3 regions of the Cupriavidus sp. Met-2 genome follow, and region 1 is predicted to be linked to each of the others. Evidence: predicted binding sites of a transcription regulator. Region 1 holds the regulator's gene; each other region holds the start of a gene.
What was found. The regulator sigma-54, encoded in region 1, starts transcription at its own class of promoters, with help from an activator protein. The targets are predictions, from matches to a motif close to TGGCANGNAANCTGCTTT.
Positions count from the first base shown of each region.

Region 2: a site for sigma-54 is predicted at 1,182-1,199, ahead of WD006_RS27820 (GTP cyclohydrolase II). Genes of this name have one in related genera too.
Region 3: a site for sigma-54 is predicted at 1,467-1,484, ahead of WD006_RS27205 (ammonium transporter). Genes of this name have one in related genera too.

Region 1 is NZ_JBBHZL010000001.1:135,063-139,810, reverse strand. Features, by position in the region: gene lptC (LPS export ABC transporter periplasmic protein LptC) at 1-184, shown strand, start outside; gene lptA (lipopolysaccharide transport periplasmic protein LptA) at 247-891, shown strand; gene lptB (LPS export ABC transporter ATP-binding protein) at 917-1,708, shown strand; gene WD006_RS00685 (RNA polymerase factor sigma-54) at 1,832-3,310, shown strand; gene hpf (ribosome hibernation-promoting factor, HPF/YfiA family) at 3,361-3,714, shown strand; gene ptsN (PTS IIA-like nitrogen regulatory protein PtsN) at 4,191-4,646, shown strand; gene hprK (HPr(Ser) kinase/phosphatase) at 4,715-4,748, shown strand, end outside.
Region 2 is NZ_JBBHZL010000020.1:7,639-12,386, reverse strand. Features, by position in the region: gene WD006_RS27825 (acyltransferase family protein) at 1-1,052, shown strand, start outside; gene WD006_RS27820 (GTP cyclohydrolase II) at 1,259-2,497, shown strand; gene WD006_RS27815 (URC4/urg3 family protein) at 2,494-3,801, shown strand; gene upp (uracil phosphoribosyltransferase) at 3,951-4,643, shown strand; gene WD006_RS27805 (TetR/AcrR family transcriptional regulator) at 4,643-4,748, shown strand, end outside.
Region 3 is NZ_JBBHZL010000017.1:42,598-47,345, reverse strand. Features, by position in the region: gene WD006_RS27225 (CreA family protein) at 1-35, opposite strand, end outside; gene WD006_RS27220 (acyl-CoA thioesterase) at 43-528, opposite strand; gene WD006_RS27215 (HU family DNA-binding protein) at 683-964, opposite strand; gene WD006_RS27210 (hypothetical protein) at 1,076-1,315, shown strand; gene WD006_RS27205 (ammonium transporter) at 1,516-2,718, shown strand; gene WD006_RS27200 (mechanosensitive ion channel family protein) at 2,960-3,826, shown strand; gene WD006_RS27195 (Bcr/CflA family multidrug efflux MFS transporter) at 3,857-4,748, opposite strand, start outside.

The sequences.
Region 1 (4,748 bases):
CTTTCAGCTGCTGGTCAACGACGACATCGTCAAGACAGACAAGCCCGTGGAACTGACGCGCGGACCGTCGGTAATGAACGCCAACGGCCTGATCTTCAACAACGTCACCCGCGAAGTACAATTGCTGGGTAACGTTCGCGGCACCATCATCATGAATTCGCCGGGGCAGGCCAGCGCCCAGTGACATCGGGATTTGCGCCCCACCGTCCGCCTGACTGCTGCCTTCCCCTTTCAGCAAAGCCAAAAATGACTGCTTCCCTGACGACATCGTCCTGTCGCCGCACCGCGCCCGCCCTGATGGCGGCCATCGCCGCCATCGGCCTGTTCCTGGCCCAGCCTGCTTTCGCCGAGCGCGCGGACCAGACCAAGCCGCTGGTGCTGGAAGCCGACAATGCCAGCTACGATGACGTCAAGCAGATCTACACTCTGACCGGCAACGTGGTGCTGACCAAGGGCACGATGGTGCTGAAGTCTGACGCCGCCGAACTCCGCACCGACCCCGAGGGTTACCAGTACGCCATCGCCACCTCCAAGCCGGGCCGCCAGGCCTATATCCGCCAGAAACGCGACGGCGTGGACGAGTACATCGACGGCTGGGGTGACCGCATCGAATACGACGGCAAGTCGGAGATCAACAAGCTGATCGGCAATGCACGCGCGGCGCGTGTTTCCGGTGTCGGCGCGAAGATCCTGGATGAAATCCGCGGCGCGGTAATCACGTACGACAGCCGCAATGAGTTCTATACCGCAACCGGCGGCGACAACAACGCGTCAGCCGGGAACCCTTCTGGCCGCGTGCGCGCTGTGCTGTCGCCGCGCGCGAACCAGGCCAGCGCGCCCGCCGGCGCGCCGCTCGACCTGAAGCCGTCCTCACAGCCGGCCAAGCCCTGACCGTTTCAAGCTCTATCCGTACCCGATGAACGATACCGCCACGCTCGCCGATCAGGCTTCTTCCGCCCCATCCACGGATAGCAGCACGCTGGTCGTGCGCCATCTGAAGAAGCGCTATGGCTCGCGCACCGTGGTCAAGGACGTCTCGCTCGACGTCAAGAGCGGCGAGGTCGTCGGCCTGCTCGGCCCGAACGGCGCGGGCAAGACCACGTCGTTCTACATGATCGTCGGACTGGTCGCGCTGGACGAAGGCGATATCGTGCTCGATGGCCAGCACATCAGCGGCCTGGCCATCCACGAGCGCGCGCGCATGGGACTGTCCTACCTCCCGCAGGAAGCCTCTGTCTTCCGCAAGCTCAACGTGGAGGAGAACATCCGCGCGGTGCTGGAACTGCAGGTGGTCAACGGCAAGCCGCTGCCCAAGCAGGAAATCGATCGCCGGCTCGACTCGCTGCTCGATGACCTGCAGATCGCCCACCTGCGCAACAACCCGGCGCTGTCGCTGTCGGGCGGCGAGCGCCGCCGCGTGGAAATCGCGCGCGCGCTGGCGTCGGCGCCGCGCTTCATCCTGCTCGACGAACCATTCGCGGGCGTGGACCCGATCGCCGTGGGCGAGATCCAGCGCATCGTCAGCTTCCTGAAGGCACGCAACATCGGCGTGCTGATTACCGACCACAACGTGCGCGAAACGCTGGGCATCTGCGACCACGCATACATCATCAGCGAAGGCACCGTGCTGGCCGAGGGACAGCCCGAGGAAATCATCGCCAACGAGTCTGTGCGACGCGTCTATCTGGGCGAGAACTTCCGCATGTGATCAAGCGGCCGCGACGCCGCTTTGCAGCATTCGTCAACTAGCCGTTGGCGATCACGAAGTGTCAGCGATAGGCGATAGCAATTTCCGTTCCAACAACGGGAAGATGCGCATAGAATAGGTCGCATGAAACCATCGCTTCAGCTTCGACTTTCCCAGCATCTGGCTCTGACTCCTCAACTGCAGCAGTCCATCCGGCTGCTGCAGTTATCCACACTGGAGCTGCAACAGGAAGTCGAGCAGGCGCTGACCGAGAATCCACTGCTCGAACGCGAGAACGACTGGATCGAAAGCCCGCTGCGCGTGGCCGCGGACGGGTCGGTCAACGTGCAAAGCGCCCCGGCGCCAGCATCTTCCGAACCGCAAGGTAACGGCGACGATCGCGCGAACGGCGCCAATGGCGAAGACGACAGCTACGGCGACAGCGCGGGTGACGATTACGGCAGCGACTGGAGCCTGGACGATTTCGCTCGCCGGCCTCAGGGCGATGATGACGAGAAGACGCCGATGCAGCTTCGCGAAGCGGAACCCACGCTGCGCGAATACCTGATGGAACAGCTCACGCCGCTGAAGATCTCCACGCGTGACAAGGGCCTGGCCATCTTCCTGATCGAGTCGCTTGACGACGACGGCTACCTGGGCGCAACGCTCGACGAGATCTGTTCGGAACTGCCCAAGGAACTCGAATTCGAAGTCGATGAAGTGCAGGCGATACTGACCCTGCTGCAGAGCTTCGACCCGCCTGGCGTGGGTGCGCGCAACGCGGCGGAATGCCTCACCCTGCAACTGCGCCGTCTGCAACATCCGCAGCGGGACCTTGCATTATCGATCGTCAACCACCACCTGGAGTTATTGGCCGTGCGTGACTACACGCGGCTCAAGAAAGCCCTGCAGGTTGACGAAATTGCACTTAAGGCCGCGCACGATCTGATCCGCTCGCTCGCACCGTATCCCGGACATGCCTACAGCCGTCCGGAAGCGGACTTCGTGGTACCGGATGTGTTCGTGCGCAAGAGTGGCAGTAGCTGGATCGCACAGCTCAATCCCGACGTGATGCCGCGTCTGCGCATCAACGACATGTACGCGCAGATTTTGCGCGGTGCAAAAGGGGAAGCGGGCGCGGCCGGGCTGCAGCAGAAGCTCCAGGAGGCGCGGTGGCTCATCAAGAACATTCAGCAGCGTTTCGACACGATCCTGCGTGTTGCGCAGGCAATTGTGGAGCGTCAAAGGAACTTTTTCTCGCACGGGGAAATCGCGATGCGCCCCTTGGTTTTGCGGGAGATTGCCGATACACTGGGTCTACACGAGTCGACCATTTCCCGGGTGACTACGAATAAATACATGGCCACGCCGATGGGTACTTTCGAGTTGAAGTACTTCTTTGGTAGCCACGTCTCCACGGAGACTGGCGGCGCGGCCTCATCCACGGCGATCCGCGCGCTGATCAAGCAACTGATAGGAGCCGAAGAACCCAGGAATCCCCTTTCCGACAGCCGCATCGCCGAGTTGCTGGGCGAACAGGGCTTTGTGGTCGCACGCCGCACGGTGGCCAAGTACCGCGAAGCGCTGAAGATCCCCGCAGTCAATCTCCGCAAGACTTTGTAGCCGAGCCGCAACCGCCTGCCTGGTGCGGCTCTTTCAGAAGGAGAAGCGCTATGAACTTCAAGATCAGTGGACACCACCTCGACATCACGCCGCCGCTGCGTGAGTATGTGGAAACGAAACTGGAGCGAATTGTCAGACATTTCGATCAGGTCATTGGCGTAAGCGTGCTGCTATCCGTAGACAACCATAAGGAAAAGGACAAGCGTCAGTACGCGGAAATCAACCTGCACCTCAAGGGCAAGGACATCTTCGTCGAAGCGCATCATGAAGACCTTTATGCTGCAATCGACTGCCTGGTCGACAAGCTCGACCGCCAGGTGATCCGCTACAAGGACCGCGTGCAAGGGCATGACCGGGAAGCGGTCAAGTACCAGATGGCCGCCGAACAACTACAACAACAATAAGTTGGCGGCGACACCAGGTCGCCCCTTAGAGGATAGATAGGAAGAGCAAAGCCGCGCATCTGCGCGGCTTTTTTGATGGGCGCGAGGCGGACGCGCCGCTGGCGCACCCGTTACCCGAGTACCAGCCCTGCAACATTTGGTCAGCCGGGGGTGTTCGCAACTGACGCCGCTCGGTGTATGCTGCGCCATACAACAACTACAGACAGGACGGCCCCGGACAACCGGCCCGGCATTCCGCGTGGCAAAAGATCACGCGATGGCGGGTGGCAGTTTTCTGGGTGGGCAATCCGACCGGCAAGCTCGCGGCACCACTCGCGGCGCCGGCGCCGCAGCGCACAAGTGCGCAGTGGCCCTGCTCTATAATGGCCGGACGCTCCAATGCGGGCGTCCTTTTGCGCTCAATAGCCTGAATTGCCCAACGCAGCGGGACGACTCATGTGCGTCGGCTCGCCTTTCTGACTCCTCGTGCATCGCCCATGAATCGTTTGGCCAAATTGCTGCCACCCGGCAACATTAATCTCGACGTCACCGTCACCAGCAAGAAGCGGGTCTTCGAGCAAGCCGGGCTCCTGTTCGAGAACAACCATGGCGTAGCCCGGGCCACCGTGACCGACAACCTGTTCGCGCGCGAATCGCTCGGGTCCACCGGTCTTGGCGCCGGCGTCGCCATTCCGCATGGCCGCATCAAGGGACTCAAGCAGCCTCTGGCTGCCTTCATGCGCCTGGCCGAGCCAATTCCGTTCGAATCGCCCGACGGCAAACCGGTGTCGCTGCTGATCTTCCTGCTTGTGCCCGAGCAGGCCACCCAGCAGCATCTGGAGATTCTTTCGGAAATCGCCCAGTTGTTGTCGGACCGGGAAATGCGTGAAGGACTGGCCACGTTACCCACGCCCGAAGCGGTCCACGAGTTACTGACCCAGTGGCACCCCTGACACGACGGCAGGCCAGCGCAGCCTGACGCGATACCCGCGATACAGCCCCTCCCGAAAAGTCATCCCGCATGGAACTCACCGGCGTCACCTCCCAGTCGATCT
Region 2 (4,748 bases), on a different contig from region 1:
TCAGCTCGCAGCTGATCGTGTTGCACCATCTGGCCTTCTATGGGCCGATGTCCGATGCCGCCCAATCTCTGGCCCCCGGCCTGATCGGCTGGCTGTCTGACTACGCGCGCATCGCGGTGCAGGTGTTCCTGGTCATCAGCGGATTCCTTGCCGCGCGCAGCCTGGCTCCCGCCGGACGCCTGACCGCCCAGAGCCCGCTTTCCACGGTATGGCGCCGCTATCAGAAACTGGTCGTGCCCTACACCGTGGCGATGCTCGTCGCGATCATCGGCGCCGCCATCGCGCGGACGTGGATGCATCACGACTCGATACCCGCCGCGCCGCACCTGACGCAGGTCATCGCGCACATCCTGCTGCTGCACAACATCCTCGATGTGGACGCGCTGTCCGCAGGCGTCTGGTATATCGCGATCGATCTGCAACTGTTCGCGCTGCTGGTATTCGCGCTCTGGCTGGCGCGCGCGGTGTCACGCGATACGTTGCCGCTGGGCGTGCCGACGGTGGCCGCGCTAGCGGTGGCCTCGCTGTTCTGGTTCAACCGTGATGCCACCTGGGATATCTGGGCGATCTACTTCTTTGGCGCCTACGGCATGGGCACGCTCGCGTACTGGGCGTCGAACCCCGATCGTTCTCCGGTGGCCCTGATCGCGCTTGGCGCGGTTGGCGTGGCGGCCCTGACGATGGACTTCCGCCTGCGTATCGCCGTCGCGCTGGTCACGGCGCTGGTGCTGGCCATCTCCCGCCGCGGGGGCTGGCTCGAGCATTGGCCGGGTGGCCGCGTCACCGCATACTTCGGCAAGATCTCGTACTCGGTCTTCCTCGTGCACTTTCCGGTCTGCCTGGTAGTGAACGCCTTGGTGTTCCATTTCGCTCCGGGCCAGCCGATGCTCAACGCTTTGGGGATGTTGCTGGCGTGGGTCGCCAGCAACGTAGCCGGCGCTGTATTCCATCGCTATGTGGAGGCTGCCAGCCCGCTGCGCTCGGTGATCGACTTCGTCAAGGAAGGGATTCACACCCGCAAGTGGACGCGGGGCGAAAAGCCCCAGGCCTGAGCGGCCGGCGTCAACCTCGTCAAATCAATGCTGGTGCGTCCGCACCAGCATGTACCGCCTTCGTCATGCATCCCGCACCCGTCCGGTGCGTGCGGAATGTCACTCACGGTAACAACCCCAGTTGAGGGTTGGCATGGCCATTGCCTAGTATGGATATATAAACCTGACCAACTGGTCAGGTTTCGATCCGGGGAGACGAGGCTGCCATGTCCGATCATATCGTTCTGACCTCGCACACACGCCGCGACAAGCCGGCCGAGCCGATTCACTGGGGCGCACCCACGGCGGCCGAGCGGGGGCCGGTCATTGCCAGCCTGACAGACCCCGCGCAGCGCAACGTTATTGGTACCCACGCTGGCGCCTATGCGATCTATCGCGCGCTGGCAGTGGCGGCGGGCAGCCTGCAGCGCGCGCATCGTCCCGACCTGACCGATACATCCCCGGCCGAAGCCATCGGCCCGCACCCGCAGTGGGGCGATCCGGACAGGATCGTGTCGCTGGATCCCTGGGGCCACCTGGTCTCCACCGTCTTCGCCGACCGCATCGCCGCCGGGGTGGACATCCGTCCGACCATCGCCATCACGCGTGCCCATATCAACATGCCCGAACTCATGGCCGCGATCTCGGCCGGACGGCTCAAGCCCGACGGCGACATCCTCGAGGCCAATGGCGACGTGCGCGTGACCAAGGCGGCGGTGGACCCGGTCTGGTACCTGCCCGGTATCGCGCGCCGCTTCAATATCAAGGAGAGCGTGCTGCGCCGCAGCCTGTTCGAGCAGACCGGCGGCATGTTTCCCGAACTTGTGACGCGACCCGATCTGAAGGTGTTCCTGCCTCCGATCGGCGGCATGACGCTCTATTTTTTCGGCGATGTCACAAAGCTGGGCCAGCCCGATACCCGCGTCGCCTGCCGCGTGCATGACGAATGCAATGGCTCCGACGTGTTCGGGTCGGACATCTGCACATGCCGCCCGTATCTGGCGCACGGTATCGAGGTTTGTATCGAGATGGCGCAGCAGGGTGGCGTGGGCTTGGTGGTCTATAACCGGAAGGAAGGCCGCGCGCTTGGCGAGGTGACGAAGTTCCTGGTCTACAACGCGCGCAAGCGCCAGGTGGGCGGCGACCGCGCCGAAACCTACTTCGAACGTACCGAATGCGTGGCCGGCGTGCAGGACATGCGGTTCCAGGAATTGATGCCGGATGTATTTCACTGGCTCGGGATCAGGAGGATCGATCGCTGGGCCTCGATGAGCAACATGAAGCACGGCGCGCTGACGGCGCAGGGTATCGAGGTGGTGGAGCAGGTGGCGATTCCCGAGTCCCTGATCCCGGCCGATGCGCGCGTGGAAATCGATGCGAAGGTGGCGGCGGGTTATTTCTCCAGGTACACGCCGCCCGACGCCAAGGAACTCGCCCAGGCAAAGGGCAGGGGGTTGAAGGAATGAATGAATTTCCGGAAGGAGGCAGAGCAGGACGCGACGATGGCATGGGCAGCGGCTGGCATAGCCCCGTTCCACCCGATCATCCCGCGGCTGCGCTGCTCAGTGCGGAAGCCGTGCGAACGCGTTGCGCGGTGGTGACGGACTTCGTGGCCTCGGGGGAATCCGAGTTGTTCACGTGGCACCCGGACCGCGTTCACGCGATCGCCGACTATGTGGCCGCGACGATTCGCCGCCGCTATCCGACGTTGCAGGTGCCGTATCACAGCCGCTGGCGCCATTTTGAAAGTGGCGGGCCGGGGCAGGCCACGATCAACCGCTGGCAGATCCTGTGCGAGCGCGCGGGCATGTCGGGCCCCGAACATCGCGAGGAGCGCGCGCGGATCGGCATAGATCTGGTGATCCCGAGCGTGCTGCTCGATGCGGGCGCTGGGCCCGACTGGCGCTACCGCGATGCGGCCAGCGACATGATGCTGACGCGTTCGGAGGGGCTCGGCGTGGCCAGCTTCGACCTGTTCGCGCGTGGCGGCTTCTCCGCCGGGCAAGGCGATCCGTTACGTTCCGACGCCGACCGCCTTTGCCGCATCGACGCCTCGACCATTGCCTCGGCGTTCCAGGTGGCGCAGCACAACCCGCTGGTCGGCCTGGAAGGCCGCGCGGGACTTCTGCGCCGGCTCGGGGAGGTGATGCAGGACACACCGGCGGTGTTTGGCAGCCCGGCACGGCTCGGCAACCTGTATGACTATCTGGCCTCGCATGCGCGCGAAGGCCGGATCGAAGCGAGCTTCGTGCTGCGCACGCTGCTGGTGGCGCTGGGCCCTGTGTGGCCAGGCCGGCTGCAGATCCAGGGGATCTCGCTCGGGGATTGCTGGCGGCATCCGGCGGCTCCCGAGGGTATGGTGCCGTTCCACAAACTCACGCAATGGCTGACCTATTCGTTGCTGGAGCCGCTGGAGGATGCGGGGCTGACCGTGACCGGGCTCGATGCGCTGACGGGTCTGCCCGAGTACCGCAACGGTGGCCTGCTGTACGACTTCGAACTGATGGTGCCACGCGATGCCACGTTCGCCAGCCGCGCGCACGCGGTGGATGAGCCGGAGATCGTCGAATGGCGCGCGCTGACCGTGACGGGGCTGGATCTGATCGCTGATGGCGTGCGGCAGGCGCTCGGTTTGAGCGAAGCGGACTTTCCGCTGGCGCGTGTGCTCGAGGGCGGCACGTGGGCGGCGGGGCGGCGTGTCGCGGCGCAGCGGCGTCCACCGGGCGGGCCGCCGCCGTTCGCAATACAGAGCGACGGCACTGTGTTCTAGCGCGTCGCGCATGGATCGAACGCACGGAAGCAGGCAGTAGACAACGGACAGCAGACAACGGAAACGATTCGCTGGCAGCCCCAGACGTGGCGGGCCCAAGGACCGCCTTGCCCGAACTTCACGAGAGTTTGTCACTCAAGGAGCGCACCATGAACGATCTGCCAGCCGCGGCTGCGGCCACGGAGACCTATGTCAACCCCGATAAGGCCACGTCGCCTTCGGTCATGGTCGTGAATCATCCACTGGTGCAGCACAAGGTCACACTCGTGCGCAACGAGGACACCACCACCGACAACTTCCGGCGCCTGGTGCGCGAGATCAGCCAGCTCCTGACCTACGAGGCCACGCGCGACCTGGCGATGGAGATCATCTCGATCCGCACGCCAATCGCGCCCATGCAGTCGCCGGTGCTGTCCGGCAAGAAGCTCTGTCTGGTATCGATCCTCCGTGCCGGCAACGGCTTTCTCGACGGGATGCTGGAACTGCTGCCGGCTGCTCGCGTGGGTCATATCGGCCTGTACCGCGACCCCGAGACACTGGAGCCGATCGAGTACTACTTCAAGATGCCCGAGGACATCGGCGAGCGGATGGTGATCGTCGTCGACCCGATGCTGGCTACGGGCAACTCGGCCATCGCCGCATTGAATCGTCTCAAGGAAGCGGGGGTGACCACCATGAAGTATGTCTGCCTGATTGCATCGCGGCCCGGATTACGCGCGCTGCAGGCAGCGCACCCTGATGTCTGCATCGTCACGGCGGCCATTGACGAGCAACTCAACGAGCACGGCTATATCGTGCCCGGTCTCGGCGACGCCGGTGACCGGCTCTACGGCACCAAATGATGGGCGCGCCGGCGCTTGCGCCGCCCGTGCGCGAATCGGGAGGCCGTATCCGGCAGGAAAACGAGGCGCAGATCCTGCGCGCCGCGGAACACGTGTTCGCGCGCG
Region 3 (4,748 bases), on a different contig from region 1:
AGGCCTGCGGCCATGCTGATACGAAGTCTGGTCATGTCGGGGTCACGGCGTGGAGCCTTTGATCTCGTCGTGGCGACGTTCCATTTCCTGGCGCAGCGCGCGTCGCTGCTTGGCGGCTTCGAAACGCTGGCGCTCCACTTCGTCACGCGGCTGCAGCGGCGGCACTTCGGCCGGCGCACCGTTGTCGTCAACGGCGACCATCGTGAAGTAGCAGCTATTGGTATGGCGCACGACCTTGCTGCGGATATTCTCGGTCACCACCTTGATACCGATCTCCATCGAGCTGCGGCCCGTGAAGTTGACGGCAGCCAGGAACGTCACAAGTTCGCCCACATGGATCGGCTGGCGGAACATCACCTGGTCCACCGACAGCGTAACCACGTAGCGGCCGGCGTAGCGGCTGGCGCAGGCGTAGGCCACCATATCGAGGTATTTCAGGATCGTGCCGCCGTGGACATTGCCGGAGAAATTGGCCATGTCCGGCGTCATCAGCACGGTCATGGAAAGCTGGTGGGACAGATCGTTCATCGCAGGAAATCCAGATTCGGGCATTCAGGCGCCGGCAGTGTAACTCGCCGCGTGCGTGAATGGGAGCCCGGTCCACCCCAGCCATGCAAGAAACTTCCGACAAAAGAAAAGCGGCCCCTCAGGCCGCTTTCTTTGCTTCTCAGACGCGATGTGCTTACTTCTTCTTGTTCACAGCGTCCTTGAAACCCTGACCTGCCGAGAACTTCACGGTCTTGGCCGCAGGAATCTTGATCGTTTCGCCGGTGCGCGGATTACGACCGGTGCGGGCAGCACGTTTGCCCGAGCTGAAACTGCCAAAACCCACCAGAGTGACCGAGTCGCCCTTGGCTACTGCCTTCTTGATACTGTCCAGCGCAGCGTTCAGCGCGCGCTCGGCGGCGGCGTTGCTGAGTTCTGCTTCCGCGGCGATGGCCGATACCAGTTCACCTTTATTCATGGCTGATTTCCCTTGTTGGTCGTCGTCACCGGACTTTTTACCGCATGGCAGAAGTCCGATCGGCGCAGTCTAATCTGCCCTTTGTGCCTTGGGCAATCCCCAGTGGCACCAATGCAACGAAAACTGCCGGAAATCGTTCTGTGGCAAGACTTAGCGGGCGTTCTCCCCCTCTTTTCCGAGAATCGAAACATCACTTTTTGCGGCTGCCTGCTGTACCGAATATCGCACATCGGCATTCCCGGAGAAATTGCCGTACCCGTCACCGGAACGCTCGGCTCCCATTTACCAGGCATCAGTCCGTCCAGACTCAACAACGCCCAGTTCAGGTGCAATGCACCGTTTCGGGTCTGATTTGACAACACAACGTGCGCCATCACGGCGCATTTACGCCATATTCCCTCTTTTTGGGCGTTGGCATTCCGCGGCTCAGCGTGACCCGAAACGCCATCCAAGTGCGCCACGCACTGAGTTTGCGCGGTTTTTCGGCGTTCATGCCCAGATCTGGAACGGCTTTTGCATACCCATGCTCCCATTTTGAGCATGGGGCAACGATGGACAACTTGAAAACCGGTACGGATGCAATGTTCATCCTGCTTGGCGCGATCATGGTGCTAGCCATGCACGCGGGATTCGCATTCCTGGAGCTTGGCACCGTCCGCAAGAAGAATCAGGTCAATGCCCTGGTCAAGATCCTGGTCGATTTCGCGGTCTCGACGATTTCATACTTTTTTATCGGTTATACGGTCGCCTACGGTGTGCAATTCATGTCCGGGGCAGATGTACTGGCGCAAAAAAGCGGCTATGAGCTGGTGAAGTTCTTCTTCCTGGCCACATTTGCTGCGGCCATCCCGGCGATTATCTCGGGCGGTATTGCCGAGCGCTCGCGATTCAACCCGCAACTGGCAGCCACGTTCGTGCTGGTCGGTTTCGTCTACCCCTTCTTCGAAGGCATCGCGTGGAACAACCGATTCGGCATCCAGGACTGGATCGCCTCCGTGACCGGTGCGCCGTTTCATGATTTTGCCGGCTCGGTGGTGGTCCACGCGGTCGGCGGCTGGATCGCGCTGCCGGCGGTGCTGCTGCTGGGCGCACGCCGCGGCCGCTATCAGAAGGATGGCCGCATCAGCGCGCACCCGCCTTCGAATATCCCGTTCCTCGCGCTGGGCGCCTGGGTACTGGCGGTGGGCTGGTTCGGCTTCAATGTCATGAGCGCGCAGACCGTCGACAAGATCAGCGGCCTTGTCGCGATCAACTCGCTGATGGCAATGGCGGGCGGCACGCTGGCCGCGTGGTGGGCCGGCCGCAACGATCCGGGCTTTGCCTACAACGGCCCCCTGGCAGGCCTGGTCGCCGTTTGCGCGGGCTCGGACCTGATGCATCCGCTGGGCGCGCTGATTACCGGCGCGGTGGCGGGTGTGCTGTTCGTTCATCTGTTTACGCTGGCGCAGAACAAGTGGCACATCGACGACGTACTCGGTGTCTGGCCCCTGCACGGCCTGTGCGGCGCCTGGGGCGGCATCGCCGCGGGCATCTTCGGCAGCCACGCGCTCGGCGGTATCGGCGGCGTCTCGATCGTGGCCCAGCTTATCGGCACGGCCATGGGGATCGTGATTGCCCTGGTGGGCGGCACCGTGGTCTACGGCACGCTGAAGAAGGTCGTCGGCATTCGCCTGGACGCTGAGGAGGAGTACAACGGCGCCGACCTGACACTGCACCGCATCTCCGCTACACCGGAGCGCGAAACGAGCTGGTAATCGACGCGCTTGCAGCCTCGAATCGCCCCAAATAAAACGGCCGGAATCATCCGGCCGTTTTACTTTGTGTTCACAAAGATTAACTTGAACTTTGATCTCGACGCGCCCAATAATGCCCTTGGACTCCCGAAGAAACGCCGACACAGGCGTGTCTTGCAGCCCTGGCACCATCCACACCGATTTGCGCTGATTCTGACGTGCCTGATTTTCACTTTTCCATAAAGAACTGGAGCGTGCCCCCATGGATACTTCTTCGTTGCAAAGCATCCGCGATGTGATTTATGGCTATGCCACTGTTTTCGGCGTCAAGATCCTTGCCGCCCTCGCCTTCTGGGTGGTCGGCCGCTGGCTGATTCATTTCGTGGTGCGCATGGTCCAGAATTCGCTGGCCAGGCAGAAGGTAGACCCGACGCTGCTGCGCTACGTTGGCTCGATCGTTACCGTCACGCTGAATGTCGTGCTGGTCATCGGCATCCTCGGCTACTTCGGCATCCAGACTACGACGTTTGCAGCGCTGATCGCCGCAGCCGGCGTTGCTATCGGTATGGCCTGGTCTGGCCTGATGTCGAACTTCGCAGCCGGCGCGTTCCTGGTGGTCCTGCGCCCGTTCAAGGTCGGAGATTTCGTATCCGTCGGTGGTGTCACCGGCACGGTGCGCGAGATCGGCCTGTTCTCCACCACGCTCGACACGCCCGACAACGTCATGACGGTCGTCGGCAACAACAAGATCTTCAGCGACACGATCCAGAATTTCTCGGCCAATGCGTTCCGCCGGGTCGAATTGAAGGCGCAACTTGCCGGGTCGACTGACGTGGCAGCCGCCACGGCTTTGCTCAAGGAAAAGATCGCGGCCATTCCGAACGTGCTGACCGAACCGCCCGTCGATGTCGAGATCCTCGAATTCACGCTGGTTGGCCCGGTCCTGGCCGTCCGCCCCTACTGCCATACCGATCACTACTGGCAGGTCTATTTCGATACCAACCGCACGATTCGCGACAGCTTCGGCCAAGCGGGCTTCCAGGCGCCGATGCCGGCCCAGGTTGTGGTGATGCAGAACGCGCCGGCCGTATCGGTAGCATCGGGCACGCCGGCAAACCAGGCGGCCTGAGCCTGATCCGGCCAGGCAAGCTCGGCGGGATCAGGTTGCGGATTGGGAGCGCTGCCGCATACCTGCCCGCCCGTAGAGACGCAGCACGACCGCGCCACTGCCGCAGACAGCCATGACAACGGCCAGCGGCAACGCGGTGCCATCGTGCCAGAGGCTGACCGCCGCGCCTGCCAGCGTGCCGAAGCCGAACTGCAACGTGCCCATCAACGCCGAAGCCGTGCCGGCGCGATGACTCTGATGGGATAGCGCCAAAGCCGAGGCGTTGGGCGTGATGCAGCCAAGGCCCGACAGGAATGCGAAGAAGCAGACCAGCAGTACCGGAAGCGTTGCCCAGCCGATCAGGGCTGTGCCGGCCAGGACGAGACCTGCCACGCAAGGCGCGAACAGCGCCACGCGCAACACATCGTCAAGCGCGCGCGCCCGCACCAGGCGGGTATTGACCTGCGACATGCCGATCAGGCCAAACGCATTCGCCCCGAAAACAAAGCCGTAGTGGGAGGGATCGATGCCATGCAGTTCGATCAGCACAAACGGCGACCCCGCAATATAGGCGAACATGCCGCCCTGCACGCATCCCGCCGCCAGCGAATAGCCGAGAAATTCGCGATCGCGCAGCAACTCCCAGTAGCTGCGCAGCACTGCAACCGGATGCAGTGTCCGGCGGCGCTGCACGTCGAGCGACTCCTCCATGCGTACGTGGACGAACCACAGCAGCAGCACCGCTGCGCCACAGTGAATCCAGAAGATCGCACGCCAGCCGGAAGCCGCCAGCACCGCGCCACCAATCAGCGGCGCCAGGATCGGCGCCAGGCCCATCACGAGCATCAGCGAGGAGTACGCCCGCGCCGACTCATGGGCTTCCATCCGATCACGAATCACCGCGCGCGAGACTACCAGGCCGGTACAGCCGCCAAGCGCCTGC